Regions from separate parts of the Noviherbaspirillum phoenicis genome, predicted to be linked through region 1. Evidence: predicted binding sites of a transcription regulator. Region 1 holds the regulator's gene; each other region holds the start of a gene.
The links. Region 1 encodes FNR, which switches genes on or off when oxygen is low (the NO sensors DNR and NnrR bind a similar motif). Its sites were predicted from a motif close to TTGATNNNNATCAA; they were not measured.
Positions count from the first base shown of each region.

Region 2: ABC383_RS17990 (OmpW/AlkL family protein) is a predicted target of FNR. The motif match lies at 1,107-1,120, and genes of this name have one in related genera.
Region 3: clpB (ATP-dependent chaperone ClpB) is a predicted target of FNR. The motif match lies at 1,329-1,342, and genes of this name have one in related genera.

Region 1 is NZ_JBDFLX010000001.1:2,488,353-2,490,616, forward strand. It holds gene ABC383_RS11250 (hypothetical protein) at 62-661, opposite strand; gene fnr (fumarate/nitrate reduction transcriptional regulator Fnr) at 944-1,705, shown strand; gene ABC383_RS11260 (hypothetical protein) at 1,723-1,962, opposite strand; gene ABC383_RS11265 (FixH family protein) at 1,974-2,264, opposite strand, start outside.
Region 2 is NZ_JBDFLX010000001.1:4,031,766-4,034,029, forward strand. It holds gene ABC383_RS17985 (enoyl-CoA hydratase) at 1-350, shown strand, start outside; gene ABC383_RS17990 (OmpW/AlkL family protein) at 441-1,049, opposite strand; gene ABC383_RS17995 (dihydrodipicolinate synthase family protein) at 1,365-2,258, shown strand.
Region 3 is NZ_JBDFLX010000001.1:343,427-345,690, reverse strand. It holds gene clpB (ATP-dependent chaperone ClpB) at 1-1,211, opposite strand, end outside; gene crcB (fluoride efflux transporter CrcB) at 1,450-1,824, opposite strand; gene moaE (molybdopterin synthase catalytic subunit MoaE) at 1,821-2,264, opposite strand, start outside.

The DNA.
Region 1 (2,264 bases):
CGCGTCATGCGCGCCGTGCCATTTCTGCAAGCCGTGCCGGGGAAAACCCCGGCGGAGCGGCTTACTTGCCTGGAGCCGGATTGCCGGCGCCAGCGCCGCCATCGGCCGGCATGGTGCGGGTGCCTTCGGTGCCGGCTGCCTTGCCGCTGGCTGCCGTGCGGCTTTCAGCGCGCTTGGCGCGACGTTCGGCGGCACGCTGCTTGCGCGCTTCGCGACGGGCGGCACGCTCTTCGGGCGTCAGGGCCTTGGGATTGTTCAGATTCTGCTGCGACGAGGTGCCCGGTGTCGGCACTTCGGTGTTGGCGCGCAGCTGGCCGGCGCCTGCATTGCGTTCAGCCTTGACCTCTGCACGGCTCTTGTTGCCTGAAGGCATACCAGCCGTCGGCTTGTCCTGGAACTGGTTGACCTTGTCGAATTCGGCAGCGCTGGCGCCGGACTTGACTTCGGCACGGCTGGTGCCGCTGCCCTTCACGGCTGCGCCGGGACGGTCGTTGAACTGGTTGACGCGGTCTGCATTCGCCGCGCTGGCGCCGGACTTGACTTCGGCGCGGGATTGGCTGGCCGATGGATCGGTGGAAGTGGCGGCAGGCGCTTGCGCGAAAGCCGAAACCATTGCGGCCTGAGCCAGGGGAAGTGCCAACAGCGTTAACATTTTTTTCATTTTGCGCATCCAGTCGTTGAGGGTGAAGAAAGGGGAACACCAGCACAGCCATATCGTGTCAAAAAGATACCCATCTTTCCTCCGATCGACTGTGCGCTAACGAACACAACCCACATTTTGCTTAACATTTTGATACGCCGCTAATATCTGTTGTATCCGCGTTACGATGTGTTTGCTACACTTCGCCGTACCGACCGTTCTAATCCGCAGATCAGTCTTGCGGCACGTTTCATACCGTAGCGTTTCGCGTTTTCAACGGCTTGAGATATATCATTGGCGACCATGATCCAGTCCATTCCAGTCAACAGCCAGACCACGCCCATCAACGTCAACGCCCTGAAGGCAAGTTGCGCGGCGTGCAGCATGCACCAGCTTTGCCTGCCCATGGGCCTGGACGATACCGACATGTCGCGTCTCGACGCCATCATCGGACGCCGGCGCAAGGTGCCGCGCGACACCCATCTCTACCGCATGGGCGATCCGTTCACCAACCTGTACGCGATCCGGCTTGGGCATTTCAAGACTTTCCAGATCAATGTCAGCGGCGAGCAGCAGATTACAGGCTTCCAGATGGCCGGCGAGCTTCTCGGCATGGACGCCATCGGCACCGAGCGCCACCATTGTTCGGCGGTGGCGCTGGAAGACAGTGAAGTCTGCGACATTCCATTCAGCCGGCTGGAAGAGTTGTTCGGCCACATTCCCACGCTGCTGCACCATTTCCACCGGATGATGAGCCAGGAAATCACGCGCGAGCAGAGCGTCATGCTCCTGCTGGGCAATATGCGCGCCGGCCAGCGCTTCGCCGCCTTCCTGGTCAATCTCACGACGCGCTATGCCGCCCGCGGCTATTCCTCCACCGCCTTCCAGCTGCGCATGTCGCGCGAGGAAATCGGCAATTATCTCGGACTCACCATCGAGAGCATCAGCCGCCTGCTGTCACGCTTCAAGAAGCTGGGCGTGCTGCAGGTAAGCAACCGCGAAATCGTGATTCTCGATCCGCCCCGCCTGAAAGCCATGGCGGCCGGCACCGAGAAATGCGATTAGGCTCGGCCCTGTCGCCGTCATAGCGGCGGCTGGCGGTCGGCCGGCACATTGGCCAGGTAATAACTGAGCATCGCCGCCAGCGCGCAGAACAGCCAGAACAGGAAGAATCCCACCGTATAAGCCGCCAGCGGCGACAGCGTGAACTCGGCGCCGCCCAGGTGCAGATCCTGCGGATCGAGCAGGGAAAAGAAAAAACCTTCCGCCATCGCCGCCACCAGGAAGGATGGCCACAGGATCACCATTGCAAGACGCCGCATCTATGCCTCCTTCAGGATTGGTCGGCCGACAGCGTCGCCGTCGCCTGCTGCGGCCAGGGCCACACGCCATTGATGCGCCAGGTCCGGCCCTGGTCTTCCAGCATCACCTGCCAGCGCGCCATCTCCAGCATCGGCAGGCTCACGGCAAAGTGGCCTTCCGCATCCGCCACCACCGGCAGCACGATATCCTTTTCCGGACGCGTGGAATGAACCAGGCGCAGCGTCATCGCGCCATGCGGAATCCCCTGCGCGCCGCGCATCGCGCCTGTCAGCCGGCCCGCGGCGGCATCGAAGTGCAGCGC
Region 2 (2,264 bases), 1.5 Mb from region 1:
GCCTGCTGCTGCAGCGCGTCGCCGGCTACCAGCGGGCAGCCGAGAAGCTGATGCTGGGCGAGGCTTTCCTGGCCGACGAGGCGCAGCAAATGGGGCTGGTGAACCGGGTACTGCCGGCCAGTGAACTGGAAGCCTTCGTGCAGGCCCAGGCGGCCAAGCTGGCAGCCTTGCCGGCTTCTTCTGTGCGCACCACCAAGCTGCTGATGAAGCAGGGCGCTGCAGCAGACATCGACGCCCAGATGGCGCAGGAAGGCGAGCATTTCCGCCGCATGCTGACCGCGCCGGAAGCAAAGGAAGCCTTCACCGCCTTCTTTGAAAAGCGCAAGCCCGACTTCAGCCGCTTTGCATGAGGGCATGGCCCGCATCGCCTGCCATGACTGCATGGCCAGGCATCGGGATGCGCCTGATGCGCGCATCCCGATCCATCCCAATGCGTTTCGTCAGAAGCGATAGCCCACGCCTACCCCGAACAGCACCGGATCAAGCTTCACGCGGCTGATCTGCTCGCCAGCCATCGAAACGTCGCTGCGTATCTGCACCTTCTTCACATCCACGTTGATGGACCAGTTGCGGTTGAGCTTGACGTCGAAGCCGGCCTGCAGCGCCAGGCCCCAACTGTTCTTCTCCAGCGAAATGTCGTTATCCAGCCTGACGCTGGAAATGCGGGTGTAGTTGATGCCCGCGCCCAGGTAGGGATCGAAGGTGGCCTTGGGCAGGAAGTGGTATTGCAGCGTCAATGTCGGCGGCAGGTGCTTGAAGCTGCCTATGCTGGCGCCATCTACTTTCACGGTATGCTTCTGCGGATAGGTCAGCACCAGTTCGGCGGCCCAGTTCGGATTGAAGAAATACGAAATATCCACTTCGGGAATCGTTTTCTTGCTCACCGTGATAAGGTCGGAATCGGTGACGCCGCCGATGGGGGAGGAACGATCGGCCGGGTCGATATGCACGGCACGGGCGCGGACCATCCACGGCGATTCCTGGGCGAAGGCGGCGCCGGCGGTCAGTGCGGCGGCGGCGATGGCAACGGCGATGGCTGTTTTTTTCATGATGCTCCCTGGTTGATGAAAACGCCGCCAGCATATTTTCCCGGCCAGGCCGGCCGGTTGATGCAGGTCAATTTTTTCCGGGAGTTAAAACTTCGTCGCGCACGGGGCCCCACGCGCTTTCCTCTGCCAGGGCCGGGAACGCCGTGACATGCGCACGGGTGCATCAAGACTCATCTGTCTGCGTCATGTACGCAAGCAGTTGGTCTGAGGTGCCAGCACTGCGTCGGCTTGTACAGCGTTACGGATGAATGTCATCATGCCTGCACCCATCCTGGCCATGCGCAAGTGCATCCCAACCCACAAGGAGAATCCAGCATGCTTCATGGCCTGAGCGCCTTTCCCCTGACGCCGATGAATGAAGAGGCCGTCGACGAGCCTGCCTTTGTGCGGCTGCTTCAGCGCCTGGTGCTGGCCCGGGTCGATTCGATCTGCGTGCTCGGTTCGACCGGCAACTATGCCTACCTCGGCATGGCCGAGCGCAAGCGGCTTGCGGAGCTGGCGCTAGACCATGCAGCCGGCGTGCCGATGATGGTCGGCATCGGCGCGCTGCGCACCCACGACGTGCTGGCGCTGGCCGAGCATGCGCAGAAGGCCGGGGCGGATGCGGTGCTGCTGGCGCCGGTGTCCTACCAGAAGCTGACCGATGATGAAGTCTTCGGCCTGTATGAAGCCGTAACGCGCTCCCTTTCCGTGCCGCTGTGCGTGTACGACAATCCGGGCACGACCCACTTCAACTTCAGCGACGCACTGCACGCCCGCATCGCGCAGCTGCCCCGGGTCGGCTCGATCAAGATTCCCGGCGTGTCGGTGGATGCCCCGGCGGCAAGGGAGCGCGTGCAGCGCCTGCGCGCGCTGATCCCGCCACAGGTGACGATAGGCGTCAGCGGCGATGCCCATGGCGCCACCGGGCTCAATGCCGGATGCGATGCCTGGTACTCGGCCGTGGGAGGCCTGTTTGCCGGGCCGCTGCTGGCCATCACGCGCGCCGCGCAAGCCGGCAATGCCAACGAAGCGATGCGCCTGTCCGAACGCCTGCAGCCCTTGTGGGCCTTGCTGCAGCGGCATGGCAGCCTGCGGGTGATTGCCGCCGCTGCCGAACTGCTGGGCCTAATTGCCAGCCCCGGCTTGCCCCTGCCGCTGAAGGCGCTGACAGGAGAGGACCGGCAGCACTTGCGCCGCGTGCTGGAAGAACTGGGCCTGGAGGAATAAGTCCTT
Region 3 (2,264 bases), 2.1 Mb from region 1:
TCGATCTTGATCTTGGAAGCGGCTTCGTCGATCAGGTCGATCGCCTTGTCGGGCAGGAAGCGGTCGGTGATATAGCGGTGCGACAGCTCGGCCGCGGCGACGATGGCCGGGTCGGTGATGTCCACGCCATGATGCACCTCGTAGCGCTCCTGCAGGCCACGCAGGATGGCGATGGTGGCTTCCACGCTGGGCTCGTCCACCATGATCTTCTGGAAGCGCCGCTCCAGCGCGGCATCCTTCTCGACGTACTTGCGGTATTCGTCCAGCGTGGTGGCGCCGACGCAGTGCAGCTCGCCACGGGCCAGCGCCGGCTTGAGCATGTTGCCGGCGTCCATCGCGCCTTCGGCCTTGCCGGCGCCCACCATGGTGTGCAGCTCATCGATGAAGACGATGGTCTGGCCTTCGTCCTGCGCCAGCTCCTTCAGCACCGCCTTGAGCCGTTCCTCGAATTCGCCGCGGTACTTGGCGCCGGCCAGCAAGGCCGCCATGTCCAGCGACAGGACCCGCTTGCCCTTCAGGCTGTCGGGCACCTCGCCATTGACGATGCGCTGGGCAAGGCCTTCGACGATGGCGGTCTTGCCCACGCCCGGCTCGCCGATCAGCACCGGATTGTTCTTGCTGCGCCGCTGCAGCACCTGGATGGCGCGGCGGATCTCGTCGTCACGCCCGATCACCGGGTCAAGCTTGCCCTGGCGGGCGCGCTCGGTCAGGTCCATCGTGTATTTCTTCAGCGATTCGCGCTGCCCTTCGGCATCCTGCGAATTGACGTTGCCGCCGCCGCGCACCGCGGTGATCGCGGCTTCCAGCGCATTGCGGGTCAGGCCGTTTTCACGGGCCAGGCGGCCGGCCTCGGACTTGTCCTCGGTGAGGGCCAACAGCACCATTTCGCTGGCGATGAACTGGTCGCCATGCTTCTGGGCTTCCTTGTCGGCCAGGTTCAGCAGCGACAGCAGTTCGCGGCCGATCTGCACCTCGCCGCCGGTGCCGCTGACCTTGGGCAGGCGCTGCAGGGCGCTCTTGAGGCCGCTGGTCAGGCCGCCGATATTGGCGCCGGCCCTTTGCAGCAGCGAACGGCTGCCGCCGTCATCCTGGTTCAAGAGGGCGATCAGCAGATGCACCGGGTCGATATATTGATTGTCATTGCCCACGGCCTGGCTTTGCGCGTCGGCCAGGGCTTCCTGGAGTTTGGTAGTGAGTTTGTCGAGTCGCATCGTAATGCTCCTGATAGTTTTAATCTAAGCGACAAATTGGGCTGTTGATTCGCTTTTCAAGCGTGTGCCGCAAGCGCCGGCTGCAGTCACTGTAGCGGCTGCCCGGTGACTGCCTGGTTGATATAGGTCAAGCGCCACGGTATGACGCGCGGCTGACCGCTACCGCGACCCGGTCTTTAAAGAGAGAAATTTGGAGGCGGAAAACAGGCTGCATCGACAGGGGCCATGCCCTGCGGATTCAGCCCGCCAATGCGCGGTATGCGGCGAACCCGGCGATGCAGCAGGCGATCGAGCCGACCAGGTGGAGCGCGATATGACCCAGCGCCCAGCCGTACTGGCCGCGCTGGAGCAGGATCATCGATTCAGCGGAGAAGGTGGAAAAGGTCGTCAGGCCGCCAAGGAAGCCGGTGACGGCGAACAGCCGCCATTCAATCGGCAAGCCGGGGAAGCGCTCGAAGAACGCGACGGCGATGCCGATCAGAAAACCGCCGGCCAGGTTGGCCACCAGCGTGCCGTAGGGCAGGATGGCATGTACGGTATTGAGCGCGATGCCGAGCAGCCAGCGCAGCCAGGCACCGAGCGCGGCGCCTATTCCGACCGCAAGCCAGCTCACGCGGCCGGCTCCGACCACCTGCGCAGCGCGGCTTCGTCGCTGCTGCGGGCGTCCACCCAGCGCGCGCCGTCGGGCGTCTGCTCCTTCTTCCAGAACGGCGCTTCGCTCTTCAGGTAGTCCATGATGAATTCGCAAGCGGCAAACGCCTCGCCGCGATGGGCGGACAAAGTCACCACCAGCACGATCTGCTCCTGCGGCAGCAAGGGTCCGACGCGGTGGATCACCAGCGCATCGGCCAGGTTGAAACGCACCCTGGCGCGCGCGACGATGTCTTCCAGCGCCTTCTCGGTCATGCCGGGATAATGCTCCAGCTCCATCTCGGCCACGCTGGCGCCTTCGTTGATGTCGCGCACGGTGCCAATGAAGGTGGCCACCGCGCCCACGTCGGGCCGGCCTGCGCGCAGCTGGCGCACCTCGGTGGACAAATCGAAATCCTCGGT